DNA from 3 places in the Paenibacillus sp. FSL E2-0190 genome. Region 3 is predicted to be linked to each of the others. Evidence: a T-box and tRNA genes for the amino acid it is inferred to sense, from the RefSeq annotation. Region 3 holds a T-box; the other regions hold tRNA genes.

What was found. A T-box is a leader RNA that pairs with one kind of tRNA and senses whether it is charged. The one in region 3 lies ahead of metG (methionine--tRNA ligase), so its partner is inferred to be a tRNA-Met.
Region 1: it encodes a tRNA-Met, which carries the amino acid that the T-box ahead of metG (methionine--tRNA ligase) is inferred to sense. The anticodon was not compared.
Region 2: it encodes a tRNA-Met, which carries the amino acid that the T-box ahead of metG (methionine--tRNA ligase) is inferred to sense. The anticodon was not compared.

Annotation. Positions count from the first base shown of each region.
Region 1 covers NZ_CP150306.1:966,960-976,651, forward strand. Annotated here, with positions in the region: gene NST25_RS04090 (alpha-mannosidase) at 1-587, shown strand, start outside; rRNA gene NST25_RS04095 (16S ribosomal RNA) at 1,189-2,746, shown strand; rRNA gene NST25_RS04100 (23S ribosomal RNA) at 3,009-5,935, shown strand; rRNA gene rrf (5S ribosomal RNA) at 6,078-6,194, shown strand; tRNA gene NST25_RS04110 (tRNA-Ile) at 6,252-6,328, shown strand; tRNA gene NST25_RS04115 (tRNA-Asn) at 6,332-6,407, shown strand; tRNA gene NST25_RS04120 (tRNA-Ser) at 6,413-6,505, shown strand; tRNA gene NST25_RS04125 (tRNA-Glu) at 6,522-6,593, shown strand; tRNA gene NST25_RS04130 (tRNA-Val) at 6,600-6,675, shown strand; tRNA gene NST25_RS04135 (tRNA-Met) at 6,691-6,767, shown strand; tRNA gene NST25_RS04140 (tRNA-Met) at 6,839-6,915, shown strand; tRNA gene NST25_RS04145 (tRNA-Asp) at 6,941-7,018, shown strand; tRNA gene NST25_RS04150 (tRNA-Gln) at 7,035-7,109, shown strand; tRNA gene NST25_RS04155 (tRNA-Lys) at 7,117-7,192, shown strand; tRNA gene NST25_RS04160 (tRNA-Leu) at 7,208-7,292, shown strand; tRNA gene NST25_RS04165 (tRNA-Gly) at 7,300-7,374, shown strand; tRNA gene NST25_RS04170 (tRNA-Arg) at 7,385-7,461, shown strand; tRNA gene NST25_RS04175 (tRNA-Pro) at 7,494-7,567, shown strand; tRNA gene NST25_RS04180 (tRNA-Gly) at 7,580-7,650, shown strand; gene NST25_RS04185 (YdeI/OmpD-associated family protein) at 7,752-8,216, shown strand; gene NST25_RS04190 (GreA/GreB family elongation factor) at 8,286-8,741, opposite strand; gene NST25_RS04195 (sporulation protein Cse60) at 9,138-9,332, shown strand; gene katA (catalase KatA) at 9,484-9,692, opposite strand, start outside.
Region 2 covers NZ_CP150306.1:6,118,704-6,128,395, forward strand. Annotated here, with positions in the region: gene NST25_RS26780 (AraC family transcriptional regulator) at 1-661, shown strand, start outside; tRNA gene NST25_RS26785 (tRNA-Leu) at 797-875, opposite strand; tRNA gene NST25_RS26790 (tRNA-Cys) at 890-963, opposite strand; tRNA gene NST25_RS26795 (tRNA-Gly) at 973-1,047, opposite strand; tRNA gene NST25_RS26800 (tRNA-Gln) at 1,054-1,128, opposite strand; tRNA gene NST25_RS26805 (tRNA-His) at 1,148-1,223, opposite strand; tRNA gene NST25_RS26810 (tRNA-His) at 1,267-1,342, opposite strand; tRNA gene NST25_RS26815 (tRNA-Trp) at 1,366-1,439, opposite strand; tRNA gene NST25_RS26820 (tRNA-Tyr) at 1,446-1,531, opposite strand; tRNA gene NST25_RS26825 (tRNA-Thr) at 1,537-1,612, opposite strand; tRNA gene NST25_RS26830 (tRNA-Phe) at 1,641-1,716, opposite strand; tRNA gene NST25_RS26835 (tRNA-Asp) at 1,727-1,804, opposite strand; tRNA gene NST25_RS26840 (tRNA-Met) at 1,830-1,906, opposite strand; tRNA gene NST25_RS26845 (tRNA-Val) at 1,924-1,999, opposite strand; tRNA gene NST25_RS26850 (tRNA-Glu) at 2,055-2,129, opposite strand; tRNA gene NST25_RS26855 (tRNA-Ser) at 2,148-2,240, opposite strand; tRNA gene NST25_RS26860 (tRNA-Asn) at 2,244-2,319, opposite strand; rRNA gene NST25_RS26865 (23S ribosomal RNA) at 2,380-5,305, opposite strand; rRNA gene NST25_RS26870 (16S ribosomal RNA) at 5,568-7,125, opposite strand; gene NST25_RS26875 (nucleotidyltransferase-like protein) at 7,551-8,429, opposite strand; gene NST25_RS26880 (DUF2614 family zinc ribbon-containing protein) at 8,557-8,922, shown strand; gene NST25_RS26885 (glycosyl hydrolase family 18 protein) at 9,040-9,692, opposite strand, start outside.
Region 3 covers NZ_CP150306.1:4,199,249-4,208,940, forward strand. Annotated here, with positions in the region: gene NST25_RS18435 (ABC transporter ATP-binding protein) at 1,643-3,382, opposite strand; gene NST25_RS18440 (ABC transporter ATP-binding protein) at 3,379-5,115, opposite strand; gene NST25_RS18445 (LysR family transcriptional regulator) at 5,266-6,135, shown strand; gene metG (methionine--tRNA ligase) at 6,145-7,791, opposite strand; T-box leader at 7,835-8,096, opposite strand; gene NST25_RS18455 (DUF4362 domain-containing protein) at 8,222-8,686, shown strand; gene htpG (molecular chaperone HtpG) at 8,748-9,692, opposite strand, start outside.

The DNA.
Region 1 (9,692 bases), 3.2 Mb from region 3:
AGCAATCCTTTGTCGATGTCAGCAATGGTAATGTAGGACTTACGATAGCCAACCAGGGATTGAACGAATATGAGGTTCTGCGGGATGGACGCAATACTATTGCCGTCACCTTGCTACGCAGCGTAGGGGAATTGGGGGATTGGGGCTGGTTCCCAACTCCGGAAGCTCAGTGCCTGGGCGAATACACAGCACTACTGGAGCTGATTCCTCATTCTGGTGAGGGAAGTGAACAACGGACATTTACAGAGGCCTATCAATTCCAGACTCCTTGGACGGTATGTCAGACCGGCCTGCATAGCGGGAAGTTGAACTCTGGATATACCCCATTGGTTTGGGAGGGAGATAACATGGCCTTCTCATCCATGAAAATGAACGGAGCTTCCGGCGACTTGTTTTTGCGTTGGTACAATATGACCGCTCAGCAGACACAATTGCAACTGAAAGTGAACAGTCCTCAAGAGTATTTATTTAAAAGTAATATCTTAGAGCAGCCTAACCCTGCTTTACAAGGAGCAACGTCTTCGGTTCACCACTTAGAGGTCGGACCATCTGAGATTGTAACTGTAGGTGCGAAATTAAGCTTCTAGGTAAAAAGATGCCCCGGCGCTTCCCTGCCAGGGCATCTTTTGATTTACTTTCTTCTATAAGACTTGTGCCAATCTTGAATGGCCTCTTGGCGGGAGGGGAATCTCAACTGGATCCAATTGTTTGTTTCCCATTCATGAATCGCTTGCTGTTTAGTTTGGTAAAAGCTATAGTCGCAATTGTTCCAGCTGTTATACAGTTTCTGATTAATGGAATTGATACCTATGTATGAAGGGGGCTCTGATGTTAATAGATAGACGCGGAAAAGGGGAATGCGGTTGCGATACAATTGCGGAGAAGTATGTGTTTAGTTTTTTAAAAATAAAGCTTGCAATGCATCTCCATACATGATATATTCTAAGTCCGGCCAAGAAGTACACATGCCGAGCTCGAAAAAGAAGTTGAAAAAAGAGCTTGACATTAAATAGCCGAACATGATATAGTATAAGAGTTGCTGCTGAGACATTAAACGGCGCCAACGAGAACTTGATCTTTGAAAACTGAACAACGAGTGAGTAGGAAATCACGTAAGTGAAATCCAAAATTAGAGAATTAATTTTCTCGTCAGATGTTTCAAAATGAGCATATCGCTCTTTTCAATACTAATTGGAGAGTTTGATCCTGGCTCAGGACGAACGCTGGCGGCGTGCCTAATACATGCAAGTCGAGCGGAGTTACTTTGAAAGCTTGCTTTCAAAGTAACTTAGCGGCGGACGGGTGAGTAACACGTAGGCAACCTGCCCTTCAGACTGGGATAACTACCGGAAACGGTAGCTAATACCGGATAATTTCTTTTTTCTCCTGAGAGAAGAATGAAAGACGGAGCAATCTGTCACTGAGGGATGGGCCTGCGGCGCATTAGCTAGTTGGTGGGGTAACGGCCCACCAAGGCGACGATGCGTAGCCGACCTGAGAGGGTGAACGGCCACACTGGGACTGAGACACGGCCCAGACTCCTACGGGAGGCAGCAGTAGGGAATCTTCCGCAATGGGCGAAAGCCTGACGGAGCAACGCCGCGTGAGTGATGAAGGTTTTCGGATCGTAAAGCTCTGTTGCCAGGGAAGAACGTCCGGTAGAGTAACTGCTACCGGAGTGACGGTACCTGAGAAGAAAGCCCCGGCTAACTACGTGCCAGCAGCCGCGGTAATACGTAGGGGGCAAGCGTTGTCCGGAATTATTGGGCGTAAAGCGCGCGCAGGCGGCTATTTAAGTCTGGTGTTTAAACCTTGGGCTCAACCTGAGGTCGCACTGGAAACTGGGTGGCTTGAGTACAGAAGAGGAAAGTGGAATTCCACGTGTAGCGGTGAAATGCGTAGATATGTGGAGGAACACCAGTGGCGAAGGCGACTTTCTGGGCTGTAACTGACGCTGAGGCGCGAAAGCGTGGGGAGCAAACAGGATTAGATACCCTGGTAGTCCACGCCGTAAACGATGAGTGCTAGGTGTTAGGGGTTTCGATACCCTTGGTGCCGAAGTTAACACAGTAAGCACTCCGCCTGGGGAGTACGGTCGCAAGACTGAAACTCAAAGGAATTGACGGGGACCCGCACAAGCAGTGGAGTATGTGGTTTAATTCGAAGCAACGCGAAGAACCTTACCAGGTCTTGACATCCCTCTGAATCTGCTAGAGATAGCAGCGGCCTTCGGGACAGAGGAGACAGGTGGTGCATGGTTGTCGTCAGCTCGTGTCGTGAGATGTTGGGTTAAGTCCCGCAACGAGCGCAACCCTTAACTTTAGTTGCCAGCAGGTAATGCTGGGCACTCTAGAGTGACTGCCGGTGACAAACCGGAGGAAGGTGGGGATGACGTCAAATCATCATGCCCCTTATGACCTGGGCTACACACGTACTACAATGGCCGGTACAACGGGAAGCGAAGCCGCGAGGTGGAGCCAATCCCATCAAAGCCGGTCTCAGTTCGGATTGCAGGCTGCAACTCGCCTGCATGAAGTCGGAATTGCTAGTAATCGCGGATCAGCATGCCGCGGTGAATACGTTCCCGGGTCTTGTACACACCGCCCGTCACACCACGAGAGTTTACAACACCCGAAGTCGGTGGGGTAACCCGCAAGGGAGCCAGCCGCCGAAGGTGGGGTAGATGATTGGGGTGAAGTCGTAACAAGGTAGCCGTATCGGAAGGTGCGGCTGGATCACCTCCTTTCTATGGAGAATCGTTCTCTGCAATGAGAACATTCAAATCGGAAGCTCAGCTTCCAAAACTCAGGTTTAGGCCTGTTACTCACTCGTTGCTCAGTTTTGAGAGTTTAAGCTCTCAAGTAAGACTTGATCCTTGAAAACTGGATACCGAAACGAATTTGCGTTTTAGAACATCTTTTAGCAACTTGTGCAAACAAGTAAATGTTATTAGTGAGATGATTCCAAAGAGAATGTCATCGTATGATATTTTCCTGCGGAAAAATCAAGGTTAAGCTAATAAGAGCACACGGAGGATGCCTAGGCGCCAGGAGCCGACGAAGGACGTGGCGAACAACGAAACTGCCTCGGGGAGCTGTAAGCAAGCTTTGATCCGGGGGTGTCCGAATGGGGAAACCCAGCTGTGGTAATTCGCAGTTACTCATTTCTGAATACATAGGAAATGTAGAGGCAGACCAGGGGAACTGAAACATCTAAGTACCCTGAGGAAGAGAAAACAATAGTGATTCCGTCAGTAGCGGCGAGCGAACGCGGAACAGCCTAAACCTAAGAGCTTGCTCTTAGGGGTTGTGGGACGTCTCACATGGAGTTACAAAGGAATATGGTAGGTGAAGAGGTCTGGAAAGGCCCGCGATAGAGGTAAAAGCCCTGTAACCTAAACTGTGTTCTCTCCGAGACGGATCCCGAGTAGTGCGGGGCACGTGAAACCCCGTATGAATCCAGCAGGACCATCTGCTAAGGCTAAATACTACCTGGCGACCGATAGTGAAACAGTACCGTGAGGGAAAGGTGAAAAGCACCCCGGAAGGGGAGTGAAATAGAACCTGAAACCGTGTGCTTACAAAAAGTCAGAGCCCTATTAATGGGTGATGGCGTGCCTTTTGTAGAATGAACCGGCGAGTTACGTTTAACATGCAAGGTTAAGCCGAGAAGGTGGAGCCGCAGCGAAAGCGAGTCTGAATAGGGCGAATTAGTATGTGGACGTAGACCCGAAACCGTGTGATCTACCCCTGTCCAGGGTGAAGGTGCGGTAACACGCACTGGAGGCCCGAACCCACGTACGTTGAAAAGTGCGGGGATGAGGTGGGGGTAGCGGAGAAATTCCAATCGAACTCGGAGATAGCTGGTTCTCCCCGAAATAGCTTTAGGGCTAGCCTCGGTATAAGAGTAGTGGAGGTAGAGCACTGATTGGGTGCGGGGTCCGCAAGGATTACCAAGCTCAGTCAAACTCCGAATGCCATATACTTATTGCCGGGAGTCAGACAGTGAGTGCTAAGATCCATTGTCAAAAGGGAAACAGCCCAGACCATCAGCTAAGGTCCCCAAGTGTGTGTTAAGTGGGAAAGGATGTGGAGTTGCACAGACAACCAGGATGTTGGCTTAGAAGCAGCCACCATTGAAAGAGTGCGTAATAGCTCACTGGTCGAGTGACTCTGCGCCGAAAATGTAACGGGGCTAAACACACCACCGAAGCTATGGCTAGATACGTATGTATCTGGGGTAGGGGAGCGTTGTGTAGGGGTTGAAGGTGTACTGAAAAGAGCGCTGGACACTACACAAGTGAGAATGCCGGTATGAGTAACGAAAAGATCAGTGAGAATCTGATCCGCCGAAAGCCCAAGGTTTCCTGAGGAAGGCTCGTCCGCTCAGGGTAAGTCGGGACCTAAGGCGAGGCCGAAAGGCGTAGTCGAAGGACAACAGTTTGAAATTACTGTACCACCGTAATCCGCTATGAGCGATGGGGTGACGCAGGAGGGTAGTGACGCGGACTGATGGATGTCCGTCTAAGCAGTGAGGCTGATGTGTAGGCAAATCCGCACATCGATAAGGCTGGGCTGTGATGGGGAGCGAAAATTATAGTAGCGAAGGTCATGATCTCACACTGCCAAGAAAAGCCTCTAGCCAGGAGAAGGTGCCCGTACCGCAAACCGACACAGGTAGGCGAGAAGAGAATTCTAAGGCGCGCGGAAGAACTCTCGTTAAGGAACTCGGCAAAATGACCCCGTAACTTCGGGAGAAGGGGTGCCCCGGTAGTGTGAATAGCACGAGGGGGCCGCAGTGAAAAGGCCCAAGCGACTGTTTAGCAAAAACACAGGTCTGTGCGAAGCCGCAAGGCGAAGTATACGGGCTGACGCCTGCCCGGTGCTGGAAGGTTAAGGGGAGTGGTTAGGGGTAACCCGAAGCTATGAACCGAAGCCCCAGTAAACGGCGGCCGTAACTATAACGGTCCTAAGGTAGCGAAATTCCTTGTCAGGTAAATTCTGACCCGCACGAATGGCGTAACGACTTGGGCGCTGTCTCAACGAGAGATCCGGTGAAATTTTAATACCTGTGAAGATGCAGGTTACCCGCGACAAGACGGAAAGACCCCATGGAGCTTTACTGCAGCTTGATATTGAATTTGGGTACGATCTGTACAGGATAGGTGGGAGCCGTAGAAATCGGAGCGCAAGCTTCGGTGGAGGCGCCGTTGGGATACCACCCTGATCGTATCTAGGTTCTAACCTAGTACCCTTATCGGGTACGGGGACCGTGTCAGGCGGGCAGTTTGACTGGGGCGGTCGCCTCCTAAAGAGTAACGGAGGCGTTCCAAGGTTCCCTCAGAATGGTTGGAAATCATTCGCAGAGTGCAAAGGCATAAGGGAGCTTGACTGCGAGACCTACAAGTCGAGCAGGGACGAAAGTCGGACTTAGTGATCCGGTGGTACCGCATGGAAGGGCCATCGCTCAACGGATAAAAGCTACCCTGGGGATAACAGGCTTATCTCCCCCAAGAGTCCACATCGACGGGGAGGTTTGGCACCTCGATGTCGGCTCATCGCATCCTGGGGCTGAAGTAGGTCCCAAGGGTTGGGCTGTTCGCCCATTAAAGCGGTACGCGAGCTGGGTTCAGAACGTCGTGAGACAGTTCGGTCCCTATCTGTCGTGGGCGCAGGAAATTTGAGAGGAGCTGTCCTTAGTACGAGAGGACCGGGATGGACGTACCGCTGGTGCACCAGTTGTTCCGCCAGGAGCATGGCTGGGTAGCTACGTACGGACGGGATAAGCGCTGAAAGCATCTAAGCGTGAAGCCCCCCTCAAGATGAGATTTCCCAATTAGTAAGACCCCTTGAAGACGACGAGGTAGATAGGTTGGAGGTGGAAGTGCAGTAATGCATGGAGCTGACCAATACTAATCGGTCGAGGGCTTATCCTAAAAATACCCCAAAAAGTGAAGAAGAAGCTGCGAAGCTAATTCCGAATACTTTCCGGGGGCCCCGTAAGAAGGGCAAACGCAAATTCGTTTCGGATTCAGTTTTCAGGCGATTAAGCCTGAGCATTTACGCTGTAAATGCCCGTTTGGTGGCGATAGCGGAGGGGTTCCACACGTACCCATCCCGAACACGACCGTTAAGCCCTCCAGCGCCGATGGTACTTGGACCGAAGGGTCCTGGGAGAGTAGGACGCCGCCAAGCGGACAACCACATTACCCGTGGTATTTTTTTTGCCCTTAATATTAATATGTCTTAGAAGGGCCTTTAGCTCAGCTGGTTAGAGCGCACCCCTGATAAGGGTGAGGTCGGTGGTTCGAGTCCACTAAGGCCCACCATATTCCCTGATAGCTCAGTTGGTAGAGCACTCGACTGTTAATCGAGTTGTCACAGGTTCGAGTCCTGTTCGGGGAGCCATTTATGGAGAGGTGTCCGAGTTTGGCCGAAGGAGCACGATTGGAAATCGTGTAGGCGCCACAAGCGTCTCGAGGGTTCGAATCCCTCTCTCTCCGCCATAAAAATTATTAGCATGGCCCGTTGGTCAAGGGGTTAAGACACCTCCCTTTCACGGAGGTAACATGGGTTCGAATCCCATACGGGTCATATCATGGAGGCTTAGCTCAGCTGGGAGAGCATCTGCCTTACAAGCAGAGGGTCGGGGGTTCGATCCCCTCAGCCTCCACCATATTATTTTCACTGACGCGGGGTGGAGCAGCCCGGTAGCTCGTCGGGCTCATAACCCGAAGGTCGCAGGTTCAAGTCCTGCCCCCGCAACCAATTTACTCTTATACATTATGTTTAGGGATAAGCTGGTATGGTGAAAATGAATAGTATATACTAATTAATGACGCGGGGTGGAGCAGCCCGGTAGCTCGTCGGGCTCATAACCCGAAGGCCGCAGGTTCAAATCCTGCCCCCGCAACCAATTTACACTTATGCATTATGTCTATGGAACCGTGGTGTAGTTGGCCTAACATGCCTGCCTGTCACGCAGGAGATCGCGGGTTCGAATCCCGTCGGTTCCGCCATTTAGTTAATTATTATTGGGGATTAGCCAAGCGGTAAGGCAACGGACTTTGACTCCGTCATGCATAGGTTCAAATCCTATATCCCCAGCCATTTATGAGAGCCATTAGCTCAGTTGGTAGAGCACCTGACTTTTAATCAGGGTGTCGAAGGTTCGAGTCCTTCATGGCTCACCATTTTCTTTAAAGTGTGCGCGTGTGGCGGAATTGGCAGACGCACCAGACTTAGGATCTGGCGTTTCACGACGTGGGGGTTCGAGTCCCTTCACGCGCACCATGTTTTTGCGGACGTGGCTCAGCGGTAGAGCATCGCCTTGCCAAGGCGAGGGTCGCGGGTTCGATTCCCGTCGTCCGCTCCATATAGATTTTGCGCCCTTAGCTCAGCTGGATAGAGCGTTTGACTACGAATCAAAAGGCCGGGAGTTCGAATCTCTCAGGGCGCGCCATTTTTATTACTAAGCAGTTATAGTATTGTTAACGGGATGTAGCTCAGCTTGGTAGAGCACCTGGTTTGGGACCAGGGGGTCGCATGTTCAAATCGTGTCATCCCGATTTTATACCTTTGCGGGTGTAGTTCAATGGTAGAACTTCAGCCTTCCAAGCTGATAGCGTGGGTTCGATTCCCATCACCCGCTTATAAAGAGAAACACTTGCCGGTATTAGGCGGGTGTTTTTTTGTATAGTTAAGCACGTATGGATACAATAGGAACTAGAGATTTTATTTGAGGAGGGGCCAATGTTTGAATTTGAAGCAAGGTTAGTCAGACCAGATACGAATGGGAGTTGGACATATCTTACGGTTCCTTTTGACGCTGAACAAATATATGAAACTAAATCAAGGATACAAGTTAAAGGAAGCCTGAATGACATTCCCTATAGAGGAACACTCATGCCGCATGGTAATGGGAAACATTTTATGGTCGTGAAAAAAGAACTGCGAGACTTAGCCCATGCTCAACCTGGAGATATAGTTCGGGTGACAATGGAACAAGATCATCAATTGCGAGAGATAGAAGCTCCAGAAGATTTTCTGGACGCACTAAGCAGCAATGAGCAGGCAGAGGTGTATTATAACAGCTTGGCTTATTCCTATCGGAAGGAATATGTGAGCTGGATCGAAGGGGCGAAAAGACCGGAAACCAGAGCAGCAAGGATCCAGAAGTCAGTTAATAAGCTGGAAGAAGGTTTGAGGCTTAAATAATAGAACAGCGTCCTCCTCCTTAATATCTGGAAAGGGACGCTGCTGTAGTGGGTATATAAGGGATCGTCCTTATATAAGAACGCCTACTTCACCATTATTCACGAACTTAATGCTTTCGATCTTCACCTCTAGTTGACCTGAAGGAATCGCTAGCTGACAAGTACTGCCGAGCTCAGCCAGCAGCAGTTGCATGCCTATAGGTGACAACATAGAAATCTTGTTATCGTTAGGTTCTGCTTGGTTAGGAAATACGATGGTATAGATATCTGTAGTATTATCGTCCAAGTAACGAAGCTGCAGCTGACTTCCGATAAAGACCTGTGAATTTAAATCTTCACCATTGAACTCAGTTAGTAATTGTTCCAGCTCGGAGCAATAACGGGATAACAGAATTTCAGCGTTGCTTCTATCCTTGCTCCGTACCGGAAAGTACTGATTTAGAAATGCGATTTTTTCCTCATCAAAATAGATAAGCTGCTGAAGCAGCTGTGTCCGTGAGCCTTCATAGATAAGACTATGGTTCATAGTAGATTTCACCCCCTCTAAGTAGCACATTCCTTGTAAACCTGTTATGGTGTGTTGCCATCTTAAAATCCCTCCTATACAAATAGAGGTCCCCTAATGGAGACCTTCTGATCAGTATACCAGCTTCTATTTGTAAATCCAATCCATTTTAAAAGGGGAATTAAAACCTTCTAAATATTGTAATGAAAACCTTTGACTATTACATACTTGGGTGCTATGATAGGCTGATGCATAGGCATTTCGTAGAAAACTGCGAAATGCCTATACTGTATTTTGAAGATATTTTTACATTAATTGTTACCTGGGGAGTGATACGCCATGTACATTTCGTTGAGTTCACATATAGATTCCAGAACTATAAAATAACTACTTAATTTATTAAAGGAGGAGATCAGGATGATTCAAGTTAAAGAGTTTGTAGATGCTGATAATTCTTATGCAGAGAATAAAGCTAATGAGTTCCTGGCAGGACTACGGGAGGAACAGATTGTGAATATCTGTTACGGTTCGGTAGTTAAATCATCACGTGATGGGGCAGAGCACCAAAGAACCACTATACTGGTCGTGTATAAGACAAATGAAAGGCAATAACTGGAACACGTTTTTTTCATGTCTATCCATTGTCTCCACGCTGGGCGTTGTGATTGTCATCATTTATTATGTTTTCAGCTAATTAGCAAAAAGAGGACCTTTCCCATCTACGGGCAAAGGTCCTCTTTAGTTTATAAGTGCATTTACAATCTTACATTCCGTCTGGTACAGATAAACCCAAACCGGATGCGATACGCTGTCCCAAGTCTGGATCAGCTTTAAAGAAATGCTCAATCTGGAGACGTTTGATATCGTTACTTTCAACAGGAGTCATAGCGCCAACGATATTTTGAACTAGACGGGTACGTTCTTCTTCAGACATTAGACGGTACAAGTCACCTGGTTGTGTATAGTGATCGT
Region 2 (9,692 bases), 1.9 Mb from region 3:
ACAGGGGGTAGGGACAACCAATGTTGGCCCACGAAGTTACCATTTTCGCTCCTCTTCTTTCGCGCTTGTGCCACCCAATCATAAACATGACGAGCACCACCGTGAGGATGCAAATGTATTATTTGTAGGCTTCCACTCAGAACACCCCAATATGAGTAATCTGCTCGGCGTATATGAAGATGATAAAGATCAGACCGTTCTTCAAATCCTGCTGCGAATGAAAGCAGAGTTTACACGCAAGCAAGACGGATTCTCTGAGCTTCTAAACCTACAAATGAGCGAGATTACCGTCCATCTTATGAGGCTTCTTAGTGCCTCTGGATATCAATCCCCAACAGAAGATCGAGTACAATATGTCCTTAATTATATGAATGAGCATTATCGCCATAAATTGTCCGTCGAAACACTATCAGAAATGTCCGGATATAGTTACGATCGTTTTCGCCATCTATTTAAAGAACGTTTCGGGTCTTCACCCCTGCGGTATTTGCTGTTAAAACGCCTGGATTATGCAAAATCTCTATTACGTCATACTCAGATGCAAATCTCTGAAGTATCTGCTGCTGCAGGTTTTGTGAACGATGCCCAATTCTGCAATATGTTCAAACGAGAAATAGGTCTTACCCCGCGAGCATTCCGCATTAATAATCAATCAGGTTAATCACTAATCAGATTAAAAAAAGCCGTTGAAATAGAGAAACTCTCTATTCAACGGCTTACTGCTGTAAACCCAAGGACATAAAGAAAAAGGTTTGTAAGATTGCTTATAAAAGCATTCTTACAAACCTTTTTAAGATACCGGCGAGAGGACTCGAACCTCCACGGTTTCCCACTCGATTTTGAGTCGAGCGCGTCTGCCATTCCGCCACGCCGGCACATATGAACTAAATGGAGGCGCCACCCAGATTTGAACTGGGGATAAAGCTTTTGCAGAGCTTTGCCTTACCACTTGGCTATGGCGCCATGAAAACTTGGAGCGGACGACGGGAATCGAACCCGCGACCCTCGCCTTGGCAAGGCGATGCTCTACCGCTGAGCCACGTCCGCATAAAATGGCTGGGGATATAGGATTCGAACCTATGAGTGACGGAGTCAAAGTCCGTTGCCTTACCGCTTGGCTAATCCCCAATAACATTTTAAAGTAAAATGGGGCGACTGATGGGTCTCGAACCCACGAATGCCGGAACCACAATCCGGTGCGTTAACCCCTTCGCCACAGTCGCCATATTAAGTTGATATTGTTGCCATTATTCATTTTAAAGTAAATGGGGCGGCCGATGGGTCTCGAACCCACGAATGCCGGAACCACAATCCGGTGCGTTAACCCCTTCGCCACGGCCGCCATATTAAACTTTAGAAAGAACTTGGCAGGGGCAGCAGGAATTGAACCCACACCAACGGTTTTGGAGACCGTTGTTCTACCTTTAAACTATGCCCCTAAAAACTGGTGGAGGATGATGGATTCGAACCACCGAACACTCACGTGAGCAGATTTACAGTCTGATGCGTTTGGCCACTTCGCTAATCCTCCAAGGATGGTGCCGGCGAGAGGACTTGAACCCCCAACCTACTGATTACAAGTCAGTTGCTCTACCAATTGAGCTACACCGGCATGGCACTCATTCTTTTGTGATGATAAATGGTGGCTCGGGACGGAATCGAACCGCCGACACGAGGATTTTCAGTCCTCTGCTCTACCGACTGAGCTACCGAGCCATGATGAAAATGGCGGAACCGACGGGATTCGAACCCGCGATCTCCTGCGTGACAGGCAGGCATGTTAGGCCAACTACACCACGGTTCCAAAAGATATAATTGCTTAAGTTAATTGGTTGCGGGGGCAGGATTTGAACCTGCGGCCTTCGGGTTATGAGCCCGACGAGCTACCGGGCTGCTCCACCCCGCGTCAGTAAGAAAGTGTTATGGTGGAGGCTGAGGGGATCGAACCCCCGACCCTCTGCTTGTAAGGCAGATGCTCTCCCAGCTGAGCTAAGCCTCCATAAACAACAATTGTTATTGTACCAAAGTCCACTAGGATAAATCAAGTGAAAATTTGGTGACCCGTATGGGATTCGAACCCATGTTACCTCCGTGAAAGGGAGGTGTCTTAACCCCTTGACCAACGGGCCATACTAATTAAAAATTTGTGGCGGAGAGAGAGGGATTCGAACCCTCGAGACGCTTGTGGCGCCTACACGATTTCCAATCGTGCTCCTTCGGCCAAACTCGGACACCTCTCCATATGGCTCCCCGAACAGGACTCGAACCTGTGACAACTCGATTAACAGTCGAGTGCTCTACCAACTGAGCTATCAGGGAATATTCATACCAGGCTTGATGCCTGAAAACTGAATCCGAAACGAATCTGCATTCTACGTATAGGATAAGCCCTCGACCGATTAGTATTGGTCAGCTCCATGCATTACTGCACTTCCACCTCCAACCTATCTACCTCGTCGTCTTCAAGGGGTCTTACTAATTGGGAAATCTCATCTTGAGGGGGGCTTCACGCTTAGATGCTTTCAGCGCTTATCCCGTCCGTACGTAGCTACCCAGCCATGCTCCTGGCGGAACAACTGGTGCACCAGCGGTACGTCCATCCCGGTCCTCTCGTACTAAGGACAGCTCCTCTCAAATTTCCTGCGCCCACGACAGATAGGGACCGAACTGTCTCACGACGTTCTGAACCCAGCTCGCGTACCGCTTTAATGGGCGAACAGCCCAACCCTTGGGACCTACTTCAGCCCCAGGATGCGATGAGCCGACATCGAGGTGCCAAACCTCCCCGTCGATGTGGACTCTTGGGGGAGATAAGCCTGTTATCCCCAGGGTAGCTTTTATCCGTTGAGCGATGGCCCTTCCATGCGGTACCACCGGATCACTAAGTCCGACTTTCGTCCCTGCTCGACTTGTAGGTCTCGCAGTCAAGCTCCCTTATGCCTTTGCACTCTGCGAATGATTTCCAACCATTCTGAGGGAACCTTGGAACGCCTCCGTTACTCTTTAGGAGGCGACCGCCCCAGTCAAACTGCCCGCCTGACACGGTCCCCGTACCCGATAAGGGTACTAGGTTAGAACCTAGATACGATCAGGGTGGTATCCCAACGGCGCCTCCACCGAAGCTTGCGCTCCGATTTCTACGGCTCCCACCTATCCTGTACAGATCGTACCCAAATTCAATATCAAGCTGCAGTAAAGCTCCATGGGGTCTTTCCGTCTTGTCGCGGGTAACCTGCATCTTCACAGGTATTAAAATTTCACCGGATCTCTCGTTGAGACAGCGCCCAAGTCGTTACGCCATTCGTGCGGGTCAGAATTTACCTGACAAGGAATTTCGCTACCTTAGGACCGTTATAGTTACGGCCGCCGTTTACTGGGGCTTCGGTTCATAGCTTCGGGTTACCCCTAACCACTCCCCTTAACCTTCCAGCACCGGGCAGGCGTCAGCCCGTATACTTCGCCTTGCGGCTTCGCACAGACCTGTGTTTTTGCTAAACAGTCGCTTGGGCCTTTTCACTGCGGCCCCCTCGTGCTATTCACACTACCGGGGCACCCCTTCTCCCGAAGTTACGGGGTCATTTTGCCGAGTTCCTTAACGAGAGTTCTTCCGCGCGCCTTAGAATTCTCTTCTCGCCTACCTGTGTCGGTTTGCGGTACGGGCACCTTCTCCTGGCTAGAGGCTTTTCTTGGCAGTGTGAGATCATGACCTTCGCTACTATAATTTTCGCTCCCCATCACAGCCCAGCCTTAATGATGTGCGGATTTGCCTACACATCAGCCTCACTGCTTAGACGGACATCCATCAGTCCGCGTCACTACCCTCCTGCGTCACCCCATCGCTCATAGCGGATTACGGTGGTACAGTAATTTCAAACTGTTGTCCTTCGACTACGCCTTTCGGCCTCGCCTTAGGTCCCGACTTACCCTGAGCGGACGAGCCTTCCTCAGGAAACCTTGGGCTTTCGGCGGATCAGATTCTCACTGATCTTTTCGTTACTCATACCGGCATTCTCACTTGTGTAGTGTCCAGCGCTCTTTTCAGTACACCTTCAACCCCTACACAACGCTCCCCTACCCCAGATACATAGTATCTAGCCATAGCTTCGGTGGTGTGTTTAGCCCCGTTACATTTTCGGCGCAGAGTCACTCGACCAGTGAGCTATTACGCACTCTTTCAATGGTGGCTGCTTCTAAGCCAACATCCTGGTTGTCTGTGCAACTCCACATCCTTTCCCACTTAACACACACTTGGGGACCTTAGCTGATGGTCTGGGCTGTTTCCCTTTTGACAATGGATCTTAGCACTCACTGTCTGACTCCCGGCAATAAGTATATGGCATTCGGAGTTTGACTGAGCTTGGTAATCCTTGCGGACCCCGCACCCAATCAGTGCTCTACCTCCACTACTCTTATACCGAGGCTAGCCCTAAAGCTATTTCGGGGAGAACCAGCTATCTCCGAGTTCGATTGGAATTTCTCCGCTACCCCCACCTCATCCCCGCACTTTTCAACGTACGTGGGTTCGGGCCTCCAGTGCGTGTTACCGCACCTTCACCCTGGACAGGGGTAGATCACACGGTTTCGGGTCTACGTCCACATACTAAGTCGCCCTATTCAGACTCGCTTTCGCTGCGGCTCCACCTTCTCGGCTTAACCTTGCATGTTAAACGTAACTCGCCGGTTCATTCTACAAAAGGCACGCCATCACCCATAGATCGGGCTCTGACTTTTTGTAAGCACACGGTTTCAGGTTCTATTTCACTCCCCTTCCGGGGTGCTTTTCACCTTTCCCTCACGGTACTGTTTCACTATCGGTCGCCAGGTAGTATTTAGCCTTAGCAGATGGTCCTGCTGGATTCATACGGGGTTTCACGTGCCCCGCACTACTCGGGATCCGTCTCGGAGAGAACACAGTTTAGGTTACAGGGCTTTTACCTCTATCGCGGGCCTTTCCAGACCTCTTCACCTACCATATTCCTTTGTAACTCCATGTGAGACGTCCCACAACCCCTAAGAGCAAGCTCTTAGGTTTAGGCTGTTCCGCGTTCGCTCGCCGCTACTGACGGAATCACTATTGTTTTCTCTTCCTCAGGGTACTTAGATGTTTCAGTTCCCCTGGTCTGCCTCTACATTTCCTATGTATTCAGAAATGAGTAACTGCGAATTACCACAGCTGGGTTTCCCCATTCGGACACCCCCGGATCAAAGCTTGCTTACAGCTCCCCGAGGCAGTTTCGTTGTTCGCCACGTCCTTCGTCGGCTCCTGGCGCCTAGGCATCCTCCGTGTGCTCTTATTAGCTTAACCTTGATTTTTCCGCAGGAAAATATCATACGATGACATTCTCTTTGGAATCATCTCACTAATAACATTTACTTGTTTACACAAGTTGCTAAAAGATGTTCTAAAACGCAAATTCGTTTCGGTATCCAGTTTTCAAGGATCAAGTCTTACTTGAGAGCTTAAACTCTCAAAACTGAGCAACGAGTGAGTAACAGGCCTAAACCTGAGTTTTGGAAGTTAAACTTCCGATTTGAATGTCCTCATTGCAGAGAACGATTCTCCATAGAAAGGAGGTGATCCAGCCGCACCTTCCGATACGGCTACCTTGTTACGACTTCACCCCAATCATCTACCCCACCTTCGGCGGCTGGCTCCCTTGCGGGTTACCCCACCGACTTCGGGTGTTGTAAACTCTCGTGGTGTGACGGGCGGTGTGTACAAGACCCGGGAACGTATTCACCGCGGCATGCTGATCCGCGATTACTAGCAATTCCGACTTCATGCAGGCGAGTTGCAGCCTGCAATCCGAACTGAGACCGGCTTTGATGGGATTGGCTCCACCTCGCGGCTTCGCTTCCCGTTGTACCGGCCATTGTAGTACGTGTGTAGCCCAGGTCATAAGGGGCATGATGATTTGACGTCATCCCCACCTTCCTCCGGTTTGTCACCGGCAGTCACTCTAGAGTGCCCAGCATTACCTGCTGGCAACTAAAGTTAAGGGTTGCGCTCGTTGCGGGACTTAACCCAACATCTCACGACACGAGCTGACGACAACCATGCACCACCTGTCTCCTCTGTCCCGAAGGCCGCTGCTATCTCTAGCAGATTCAGAGGGATGTCAAGACCTGGTAAGGTTCTTCGCGTTGCTTCGAATTAAACCACATACTCCACTGCTTGTGCGGGTCCCCGTCAATTCCTTTGAGTTTCAGTCTTGCGACCGTACTCCCCAGGCGGAGTGCTTACTGTGTTAACTTCGGCACCAAGGGTATCGAAACCCCTAACACCTAGCACTCATCGTTTACGGCGTGGACTACCAGGGTATCTAATCCTGTTTGCTCCCCACGCTTTCGCGCCTCAGCGTCAGTTACAGCCCAGAAAGTCGCCTTCGCCACTGGTGTTCCTCCACATATCTACGCATTTCACCGCTACACGTGGAATTCCACTTTCCTCTTCTGTACTCAAGCCACCCAGTTTCCAGTGCGACCTCAGGTTGAGCCCAAGGTTTAAACACCAGACTTAAATAGCCGCCTGCGCGCGCTTTACGCCCAATAATTCCGGACAACGCTTGCCCCCTACGTATTACCGCGGCTGCTGGCACGTAGTTAGCCGGGGCTTTCTTCTCAGGTACCGTCACTCCGGTAGCAGTTACTCTACCGGACGTTCTTCCCTGGCAACAGAGCTTTACGATCCGAAAACCTTCATCACTCACGCGGCGTTGCTCCGTCAGGCTTTCGCCCATTGCGGAAGATTCCCTACTGCTGCCTCCCGTAGGAGTCTGGGCCGTGTCTCAGTCCCAGTGTGGCCGTTCACCCTCTCAGGTCGGCTACGCATCGTCGCCTTGGTGGGCCGTTACCCCACCAACTAGCTAATGCGCCGCAGGCCCATCCCTCAGTGACAGATTGCTCCGTCTTTCATTCTTCTCTCAGGAGAAAAAAGAAATTATCCGGTATTAGCTACCGTTTCCGGTAGTTATCCCAGTCTGAAGGGCAGGTTGCCTACGTGTTACTCACCCGTCCGCCGCTAAGTTGTTTTGAAAGCAAGCTTTCAAAACAACTCCGCTCGACTTGCATGTATTAGGCACGCCGCCAGCGTTCGTCCTGAGCCAGGATCAAACTCTCCAATTAGTATTGAAAAGAGCGATATGCTCATTTTGAAACATCTGACGAGAAAATTAATTCTCTAATTTTGGATTTCACTTACGTGATTTCCTACTCACTCGTTGTTCAGTTTTCAAAGATCAAGCTGTTTATTTCGTCGATGTGTTGTTCAGCAGCGACCTTTATAATATATCACAGCGTCCTCGTTTTAGTCAACCTTTTTTTTAATTTCTTTTTTTGGTTGTCTTTCGAAAGTTTTCGAAAGCACATCTCTGTGTCAGAGGGACGAGTTATAATTTAACACATGAACAAGGAAAGAGTCAACCATTAATTTTTCTGGATAAATATGAGCGTTTCATATTAGTAAACAAACAAAAAGAGAGTGCTCAGCCTCTCCCTATCCTTGCTCATCTCTCTATAATTAAACATCTTCTGCTGTATCTAATTCATCTCTATAATGTATAGCGGATCGCATGCCCTTCTCCCTCGTGAACATCAGCCCAAGATGTAATCTCTCGGATTAGCGAACGAGAAACCAGCTTTCGTAAAACAAGGGGTAGTTCAGACTCTAATTGACTCAGACCTGAATGCTGCAGTAATTCTTTAATGCTCCATGCTTCCTTACGGCTATTCAAAATATTAAAGAGCAATAGACAACAGTCCGTCATTTTGGACATAATCCCAAATTCACATGCAAGAAGCACAAGCTCCACACGTTGCTCTAAGGTCTCAGTACTGATCGTTAACTCCTCATAAAGTTTATGAACAGAGGTATTCATGCTTTTAACCTGCTCCCAAATAGCTGGCTCGGGGAAAGCACCCACTTCACTCACTTCTATTCTTGCCCAATGGTATAAGGCTATCAATACACAGTTGTAAGCATCCATAATAAAGCCAGCCTCTATATAGCGCTTGGATTTCACATACATATGCAAAAAGCGAGCAAACTCCATAAATGCGACCCGTTCCTTGATCGGTCCTTCAAATTGCAGTATCTCACGTCGCATTTCCTCTAGTATTCCCTTGGGGTCCCAGATCACTTCCCCCCTCATCAAACTGATAAGAAGTTCGTTATTATCCCCTGCCATAACAGCCTGCTCCAAAGCAAAAAGGCCAATATGGACTGACTGGGTCCGTTGGTCACCGGCAATGGTATGGCGAACAATATGCTCTCTATCCTGTTCTTCATGCAAAACTAACACTACCATATCAAAATCTTGAAGAAGTGCGCTTTGAAACGGAATATCCCCATTCTGCCGCAAAACGACCGCTCCTAAAACATTCTCATCAAACGTTTCTCCACTCAACAAAGTTACATTGGACAGTTCCATGCTTCCCTCCATTAAATTTGGCGATTTTGCGTCCAGTCAGTTATAATTCAGTTATAATTATTATTCTACATATGAAAGACAGTTCCTTCTGGACAACCCAACTATATTTAGTTAGGAGCAAACACTCATGAAGTTTAAAACGGCTAAGATCAACGCTTTTCGCACATGGGGATTACTGCTCACAATGCTCGGAATGGGACTTATGGTTTTGGGTACAGCGGGCATCGTGTTTTGGGGCTCAACTGGAAAAGTATTCGCTGGAATCGGTCTTGTAATCGGTTTAATCTCAATGATGGCAAGTCTTGCAATCTATTTCTGGGCTGGGATGCTGTCAACTAGCGCAGTCCAACTGGAATGCCCTGAATGTCACAAGCTGACCAAAATGCTGGGCAAAACAGACCGCTGTATGTTCTGCCATACCATCCTTACTATGGATCCAGCTGAGGCCAATATTACTGCGGAACAACTTAAGAGTCAGCAGCTTAATCAATAAAACACATCTTACAGAAGCTTATTACTAGCGATTTATAATGCGATCAAACATTTGCTTAATACAACAAAGGGGCCCCCGTATTGGGAGCCCCTTTGTTCATTATAAATGAAATAATAATTACTTATGAATCCCTTGTAATGCCTCCCACGCAGACGGATTACTAAAGCTGCGATTCCATGAACCAATGCCACCAAGCCCTAAAGACTTAGCAAGCTCAACTCTAGCTTCTAAAGAAACTTTGTCTTCGATCCATATTTTTTTAAGAGCGCCATCCTCCTTATACTCAACGTAATTCTGCCCTGCTGCCTTATCAAAGGTTGGGGTCAGCTTCTTCTCTTTAATAATTTTTTCAACGGCATTCATACTAACCGATTTAGAGCTTACTTTGGTCTTGCCATCCACCTGGGCCTCAGTCCAGATTCTAGTGTACAGTGGAATCCCTAGAATCAGCTTCTCAGGCGGCACATCGTCTTCCTCTATGATCCGGCTTAACGAGCTTTCTACCCACGGCAGAGACGCAACAGAGCCTGCTACAGGACTAGCAGCCCAATGCTCGTCATAAGCCATAACAATAAGATAATCAACTACTGAATTAAGAGCTCTACGATCAAGGAATGCTGACCACATCTCACTGTTAGATTTAGGGGTTACGTCTATGGAGACGATTAAGTTTTTGGCTTGAGCCATAGGTTTTAGCTCTCGCATAAATTGTGTAACATTCTCCCCGTCTTTCGTATATACATTCTCAAAGTCAATATTAATTCCATCCA
Region 3 (9,692 bases):
AAAAACACCATTTAGCTGCAATACGGTCCGTAAGGGGAAACAAACTATTTTGGAACGGTAAGCAAATTACTTTGGTGACGATGAGCCAACTACTTTTGAACGCTAAGCAGACTGACGATGATTTAACTACATTGGAACACTGAGCAAGCTACTTTCTAAGCATTCTACTCCGGATCAGAAGCAATCTACCTTTGGTGGTGGCTGCCATTGCTACGTATCGGACCGAGGCGCCCTTATTTCGCAAATTCACGCTCTTTTCCACCCATTTCGGACTCAGATGCAGCTATTGTGCCATATCCGCTCCTTTTTGCTGCAAAATCAGGCGAATAAGTGCTATGCAGTCCGTTACTTTGAAAAAAGGCACCAAAAACACCATTTAGCTGCAATACGGTCCGAAAAGGTAAACAAATTACTTTTGAACGCTAAGCAAACGACTTTGGGGACGATGAGACAACTACTTTGGAACGCTAAGCAGACTGACGATGATTTAACTACATTGGAACACTGAGCAAACTACTTTCTAAGCATTCTACTCCGGATCAGAAGCAATCTACCTTTGGTGGTGGCTGCCATTGCTACGTATCGGACCGAGGCCCCCTTATTTCGCAAAATCACGCACTTTTCCACTCCGTTCGGACTCAGATGCAGCTATTGTGCCATATCCGCTCCTTTTTGCTGCAAAATCAGGCGAATAAGTGCTATGCAGTCCGTTACTTTGAAAAAAGGCGTCAAAAACACCATTTAGCTGCAATACGGTCCGTAAGGGGAAACAAACTATTTTGGAACGGTAAGCAAATTACTTTGGTGACGATGAGCCAACTACTTTTGAACGCTAAGCAGACTGACGATGATTTAACTACATTGGAACACTGAGCAAGCTACTTTCTAAGCATTCTACTCCGGATCAGAAGCAATCTACCTTTGGTGGTGGCTGCCATTGCTACGTATCGGACCGAGGCGCCCTTATTTCGCAAAATCATGCCTTTTTCCACTCCGTTCGGACTCAGATGCAGCTATTGTGCCATATCTGCTCCTTTTTGCTGCAAAATCAGCCGAATAAGTGCTATGCAGTCCGTTACTTTGAAAAAAGGCATCAAAAACACCATTTAGCTGCAATACGGTCCGTAACGGTAAACAAATCACTTTGGAATGATAAGCAAATTACTTTGGTGACGATGAGCTAACTACATTGGAACACTGAGCTAACTCCATTCTACTCCGGATCAGAAGCAATCTACCTTTGGTAGTGGCAGCCATTGCTACGTATCGGACCGAGGCGCCCTTATTTCGCAAATTCACGCTCTTTTCCACCCATTTCGGACTCAGATGCAGCTATTGTGCCATATCCGCTCCTTTTTGCTGCAAAATCAGACGAATAAGTGCTATGCAGTCCGTTACTTTGAAAAAAGGCACCAAAAACACCATTTAGCTGCAATACGGTCCGTAACGGTAAACAAATACTTTGGAATGATAAGCAAATTACTTTGGTGACGATGTGATAGCTACTTTGGAACGTTAAGCAAACTACTTTGGTGACGGCGGGCTACACCCAAACCAAACCAAACCAAACAAAACTAACTCAACCAAAAAAAGCATTCACCCCCAATTTAGGGATTGAATGCTCTTTTTCTTAATGCAAAGTCTACGCTGATGCGAACTGACTGTTATATAATCTGGCGTAATATCCACCGCTGGCTAGGAGTTGGTCATGCGTGCCACTTTCGACAATGTCTCCGTCCTTCATGAAAAGAATGAGATCCGATTCTCGAATCGTTGACAAACGGTGAGCAATTACAAAGCTGGTCCGACCTGCGATCATTTTTAGAAAAGCCTTCTGAATCCGTACCTCAGTCAGCGTATCAATACTGCTGGTGGCTTCATCCAAAATGAGCATAGGCGGATCTACGAGCATCACTCGTGCTATGGTAAGCAGCTGCTTTTGTCCTTGCGACAAATTATCTCCTGAGCCACTAATCTTTGTATCATATCCCTCAGGCAGGCGTTTAATGAAGCTATGAGCATTTGCAGCCTTAGCAGCAGCGATGACCTCTTCTTCGGTAGCCTCAGGTTTGCCGTAGGCAATATTTTCTCTAATCGTGCCGCCAAACAGCCAGGTGTCCTGCAACACCATCCCGAAATTACGCCGCAGACTGTCACGGGTAATCGTCTTGATATCCACGCCGTCAATCTTGATGGAACCCTTATCCACATCATAAAAACGCATAAGCAGATTAACCAGTGTGGTCTTCCCCGCTCCCGTCTGCCCTACAATTGCAACCCGGGTACCTGGTTTCACTTCCAGACTGAAATCATTAATCAGAGGACGTTCAGGATTATAAGCAAAGGATACTTTTTCAAAGGTAATCGTCCCTTGGCTTGTATTCATAATTTTGGCGTCTGTTGCATCCGCTGGTTCAGGCGAGAGGTCTAGAATGGCGAAGATCCGCTGCGCTGATGCCGTTGCCGATTGAAGCTGCGTAATCACACCTGTAATTTCATTAAACGGCTTAGCGAACAAGTTGGAGAAGATCAAAAAGCTGGACAAATCCCCTACCGTCACAAGCCCGCGAATCACCATAACACTACCGATCATCGCGATAACAGAGAAGGTAATATTATTTACTAACCGTGTTGTCGGATTGGACAAGGAACCGTAAAATTGTGATTTCACACCAGTCTGGTACAAAGTCTCGTTTCGTTCTTCAAACTGAGTCAGTGCACGGTCTTCATAATGATAAGCTGTGACCACTTTTTGTCCGCCAATCATTTCCTCCACGTATCCGTTGAGACCGCCCAGAATTTTAGCCTGCTCCTTAAACATCTTCTGGGAGCGCATCGTAATGAATCTTGCCACAAAAAATGTAACGGGTGCTGACAGAAGAACAACTAGGGTCATTAAAGGACTAATGTACAACATAAGTACAATTGCCCCCACGATAGTGATGATCCCCGTGAGCAGTGTTGAGAAGCCTTGCAGCAGTCCATCAGAGACCGCATCCATGTCATTAACAAACCGGCTGATGCTGTCCCCTTGCGGGTGGTTATCGTGAAATTTTAACGGCAAAACATTTAATTTATCAAAAAGCTCCCGCCGTAAGTCATATACAGTCCGATAGGCAATTCGATTAGTCAGGTAGGTAAGAAGCCATCCGAAAAAGCTGCCGACAATATACACCCCTGCCAGAATCAAAAGCAGTCTAAGTACGGCGTCAAAATCAACCTCTCCCGGCCCGATCATAAAATCGATGGCGCTGCCGATGAGCAGCGGGCCAATTAGACTGGCAATCACACTGAGTATTGCGCAGATTACTGCACCTATAGCTATTTTTTTATAATGCCCTGTGTATACAATAAGTCTTTTCCAAATGTTATTTTTGTTCATTGGCCCGACTCCTCACTTGATAGCTGGGACAGGCAGATTTCTTTATACTCTTCACAACCACGCATCAGTTCCTCATGGGTTCCGACACCGGCGATCCGCCCTTCCTCAAATACCATTATTTTATCCGCTTGTCTTACAGTGCTTACCCTCTGCGAGACAAGGAGTACGGTCATTTCCTGACTGCTCTCTTTGAGAGCCTTTCGAAGTGCCGCATCTGTGGAGAAATCCAGCGCACTGGAGGAGTCATCCAAAATAAGAATCGATGGCTTTCCTACTACTGCACGAGCTATGGTTAAGCGCTGCTTTTGTCCACCGGATAAATTTAATCCCCCACGAGATACTTGCGTATTCAACCCTTCAGTTAATTTACGTATAAACTCCTCCGCTTGAGCAATAGAGGCTGCCTGCATGATTTCTTCCTCAGTTGCATCTTCCTTGCCCCAACGTATATTCTCAGCGATCGTTCCTGTAAACAGCACAGCTTTCTGCGGTACAATCCCGATCTTCTCACGAAGTTGATGCAGCTTATAATCTCGGACATTCACACCATCCACTTTTACTTCACCTTGCACCGCATCATAAAAACGAGGGATCAAATTCACAAAAGTAGACTTACCTGAACCCGTACTGCCAATCAGGCCCACGGTCTCTCCGCGATTAATTACTAGAGATATATCCTCTAATGCCGATTCACCTGTCGTATTATACCCAAAGGATACGTGATCGAATTGTATAGCAGGGGCAGCATGGTCAGGTTCAGCAATCACAGCATTTCCTTCCTCAGACACGGAGACCTTAACACCCAGCACTTCATTTACACGATTAGCTGAGGATGAGGCTTTGGTAAAAATAATGACCAAGTTGGAGACCACTATCAGCGCCAGCAAGATTTGAGTGATGTAATTGATGAAGGCAATGATCTCCCCTTGAGACAATCGGCCCCCATCGATATGAATTCCGCCTACCCACAAAATAGCAATGATCGCCGCATTTACTACAAGTGTAGTCATCGGCCCAAGCAAAGCAGATATCCGCGAAACCCGGATCGCTGTAGTAGTCAAATCATCGGATGAAGCATCAAAACGTTCTTTTTCTGTACGTCTTTTGGCAAAAGCACGAATCACTCGAATCCCCGATAAATTCTCACTCAGTACGAGCGCAAGGGCATCCAGCTTCTGCTGGTATTTTCGGTACAAAGGAGCACTACGGGTGATAATAAAATATAAAATAATGCCAAAAATCGGTGTTGCCGCAATTAGAATCAGCGATAATCTAAAATCCAAAATCATGGACATTAGGATAGCCCCGATACAGATAAACGGTGCACGAATAACTAGACGAATTAGCATAGCCACAGCAATTTGCAGCTGGTTTACGTCATTGGTAATCCGATTAATCAGTGTAGGTGTACCTAAGGTATCCAGCTCAGCATACGACAAAGAGGTGATATGTCTAAACATCTTATTGCGTAGTGTCGTACCGAATCCCTGTGAAGCCCGGGCTGCATAGTATTGGCATACCATGGAGCAGCCGAAGCCAAGCAGTGACATCAGCACCATTAGACCACCCATGCGGTAAACATAGGCGCTGTCATGATTGCCAACCCCGTTGTTGATGATCAATGCGACAATGGTAGGCAAAATCAGCTCCAGAATCGCTTCCATCAGTTTGAAGATCGGTCCAATGATCGCTTCTTTTTTGTACGGCTTTAAATATACTGCAATTTTGAACAAATTCATCCACACCCAACATAAGAAGTATTTAACCACTTGAAATATGTATAAGAACAGTTATGATTATGGCATATCTACTCACATATTAATAATATTGGATTCGTATCACTCCCATACGATTAGCATATCTCAAGTTCGGAGGATTTTTATATGGATATTAGACAACTTAAATATTTTATGGCGATAGCTGAGGAAGGACAGATTACATCTGCAGCCAAAAAACTGCAAATGGCCCAGCCTCCGCTGAGCCAGCAGCTAAAACTCCTAGAGGAAGAACTCGGTGTAAAGCTAGTGGAACGAGGTCCACGCAGCGTGCAGCTCACTGAAGCTGGAGCCATATTGCGGGACCGTGCCCAACAAATCCTGGAGCTGGCAGATTCCACTGCCCGTGAGCTCACTGATTTTGTCAAAGGTTTAAAAGGAACCCTAGCCATTGGTACTGTTTCTTCCTCTGGAGCTACGTTGCTTCAAGATCGGCTATGTGAGTTTCACAAAACGTATAAAGGTGTGAAGTTTGAGATTCATGAAGGAAATACCTTTAGAATCATTGACCTCCTGAATAAAGGTATTGTCGAAGTCGGGATTGTTAGGACACCCTTTAATGGTACAAATTTAGAATGTCTTTACACACAAGCTGAACCTATGATTGCCGTAATGACACCTGAGTATGACTGGAAAACGGATGAAAACTTTATTGAGATCGGTGAGTTAAAGGATAAGCCGCTTATTATCTACCGCCGTTTTGAGCAGCTTATCCGGGAAACATGTCTTGAGAACGGCTTTGATCCGCTGATTTTCTGTATGAATGATGATGCTAGAACAACATTGCTCTGGGCAAACGCTGGTCTTGGCATCGGAATCATCCCCAAATCCGCTTTCGAATTAACGAGTAACCGTAATTTGATCTATAAAGAAATCAGTAGTGAATCACTACGCACGCGGGTCGCCGCCGTCTGGATTAAGGATAAATACTTATCATCATTGGCTTCCAAGTTTATTGAAAGCTTCAGAAATGGATAAATACCAGCTCTATTTATTCACTTGCTGTTGATCTAGCCTATCCTCTTCTTCTTTAATACGGCTAATATCAATTCGTTCAAACAATAATTGTAAATCAGTAACCTGTTGGTAAGGGGGCACCGAGCAAGGCTGCCAATTCGGTAGTTCTAACGACAGGAACCCCCTGATCTTGTCACAAGAGAACGGTAGAAACGGATGCAACAAATTCGCTAAGTTCGCAATAATCTGCACACATGTGTATATTGCAGAATCACAAGAAACCTGATCCTCTTTTATCTGTATCCATGGTTTTTGCAGATCGAAATACTGGTTTGCCTTGCGCACATAAGAAAAAATAAACTCCAGCGCATCTTTTAGATTCCCAGCCTCAATAAGCCGTCCTGATTCCAGATACAAGAGGTCAATATTGTCCTTCCACCCCTTATCTAATTGCCCATTTGGCACTTTCCCTTCATAAAACTTTTCTACAAAAGCCAATGAACGGTTCACTAAGTTACCAAATGCTCCAAGCAGCTCTCCATTATGGCTATAAATAAACTCTCTCCAGGAAAAATCCGTGTCCCGCTTCTCAGGTCCATTGGCAATTAAGAAATAACGAATAGAATCTGGCTGATACCGCTCTAAAATATCAGGTACCCAGACCGCCCAATTTCGGCTAGTGGAGAATTTCTGCCCTTCAAGGGTTAAATATTCGCTAGATATAATCCTGTCCGGTAAATGCAGACCTCCTGCTCCTAATAACACAGCCGGCCATATTAAAGTGTGAAATGGAATATTGTCTTTACCATGCACATAATAAGCGGTAATCGCCCCTTTTTCCTCTAACCAAAAATCCTCCCAGTTTACTCCGGACTGTGCAGCCCACTGCTTACTGGCTGATAAATAACCACTTACCGCCTCAATCCAAACATAAATTTTTTTATCTTCAAATCCAGCCACAGGAACATCTACACCCCAAGACAAGTCTCTTGTTACCGCGCGGTCCTGCAGCTCTTCTTTTAAATAACGTTTAGTCAGTTTTATAGCGTTTTCTCTCCAAAATTGTGCTTCCTCTACATATTCCGTTAATTCAGACTGAAAATTAGATAAGCTAAGATAATAATGTTCTGTCGGCCTTTCTGTTGGTGTATTCCCACATAATTTGCAGACTCTGTCTAACAAATCGGCAGGATCTAGAATCGTAGAACAATAATCACATTGATCCCCTCGCGCCCGCTCACCACATACCGGACAAGTCCCTTCCACATATCTGTCTGGCAAAAAGCGCTGATCCACCTCGCAGTAACATTGCGCAATGGTTTTTTTATATAAATGACCATTCTCTAGCAGCTTTGTAAACAACGCTTGCACAACCTTATGATGCTGCTGTTGATCCGTTCGAGTATATAGATCATAACTAAATCCCAGCTGTTCAAAACACTTCAGAAACTCTTCATGATATCTGCTTGCAAAAGCTCCCGGCGTAATCCCTTCATTCGCAGCCTGAACTGCTACGGGTGTGCCATGGCAATCACTGCCTGATACATATAATACGTTATCCCCTTTGGAGCGAAAATATCGTGCCAGCACATCCCCAGGCAACACACTTGATAATCTCCCCAGATGTAAAGATCCATTCGCATACGGCCAAGCGCCACCTATAAACACATTACTCATTAACCTTCTCCTCCTTTTTTTAGACAACAAAAAACTCCCATCCACAAAGGACGAGAGTTCTACTCACGTGTTACCACCTAATTTTATAAATGCCTCATGACATTTACCTCTTCAGGTACGACGTTAATTAACGTTTATACCCTAGCACTGTAACGGATGCAGGTTCCGGCGCAGCCTACAACCCATAAGGTTTCGATGCGCAGCTCTGAGACCATATTCCCAAGGGTTTTCTTTACTCCTTTTCAGCGACCGGAGCTCTCTGTTGAAAGAATTGCCGTGGTACTCTTTCTCTTCTTTGCTTTTACATATTCAAGTTAGAGAAAATAATACTCAATTTGTTGTTTATTGTCAATGTGAAACATCAAGCTCTCTGTAACTTTTCCAGTTAATCTCCGTCTTTTATATAAATACGTTACAAGGAGGTCCCTCAGTGAAAAAAGTAAATTTGCTTACACTCTCTGTTCTTTTACTAGCAGGAGTATGGGGTTGTTCCGATCATAAAGTTAATTCTGTTCCCAAAAGTGAACCCTATACTTCCAAAGAAGCCATCAGTAGAGGGGATATTGTTTCTTTTGAAAAAGTGTACAACCTCGATAAATTCGAGAAATTTATAACTAATCTCTCCAGCAAAAAAGCAGACAATATACGCGTTACAAGTTACACAGATGAAGGCGATCCCATATTTAAGGATTTAAAATTTGACGGTAACGTGATTAATTACAGCTATGATACTTCTAATGATGCATTCGGTGGAAGCAACACAGGAGTCAGAACCGATACCTGCTCCGAAGTGACGAGTAAAAAAAGCACACAAGGTGAAATTATCTATTCGATCAGCGGTTGCACAAATAATGCCTCTGAAATTGATTACTACCTTTTTCGCACAACAAAATGAAATACTGAAATAAAAAAGACCACCCAATCATAATACAATTGGATGGTCTCTGTTCTTCATATTATTTCATGATTTTGCAAATATCATTGGTGAATTGAACAGGATCACTAACCTGTAGACCTTCGATCAACAGGGCTTGGTTGTACAGCAGGTTCGTGTATAAACCGAGCTTTTCTTTGTCGTTCTCTGCTGCCGCCTTCAAGGACTGGAACACTTCGTGATGGATGTTGATTTCGAGTACCTTATCCGCTTGCACCTCTTGGCCATTCGGCATCGATTTCAGGATTTTTTCCATCTCGATTGTCAGTTCACCTTCAGCAGAGAGACATACCGGATGAGTCTTTAAACGTTTGGAAGCTTTGACATTTTTCACTTTGCCGGACAGGATGTCCTTCATCGCTTCAAAAAGCTCCTTGTTTTCGTTCTCTTCCGCTTCCGTTGGCTTGTCCGCTTCGTCGGCTTCGATCCCCAGATCTCCGCTGGATACGGATTTAAATTCTTTTTCCTTATAAGACTGAATCATCTTGATCGCAAATTCATCAATATCATCAGTGAAGTAGAGAATTTCATACCCTTTATCCGATACAAGCTCGGTTTGCGGGAGCTTCTCGATTCTGTCGATCGACTCTCCGGAAGCATAGTAGATATATTTCTGATCTTCTGGCATTCTTGAGACGTATTCGTCCAGCGTAACCAGCTTCTTCTCCTTAGAGGAGTAGAACATCAACAAATCTTGAAGGGTGTCTTTGTGCATCCCATAATCGTTATAGACACCAAACTTAAGCTGTCTGCCAAAAGCATTATAGAACTGCTCATATTTCTCTCTTTCATCCTTCAGCAGGCTTTGCAGTTGGCTTTTCACTTTATTCTTAATGTTCTTAGCGATCAGAGTCAGCTGACGGTCATGCTGGAGCATCTCTCTGGAAATGTTCAAGGAAAGATCCTCTGAGTCCACCATACCTTTTACAAAGCTGAAGTAATCAGGCAGCAGATCCGCACATTTGTT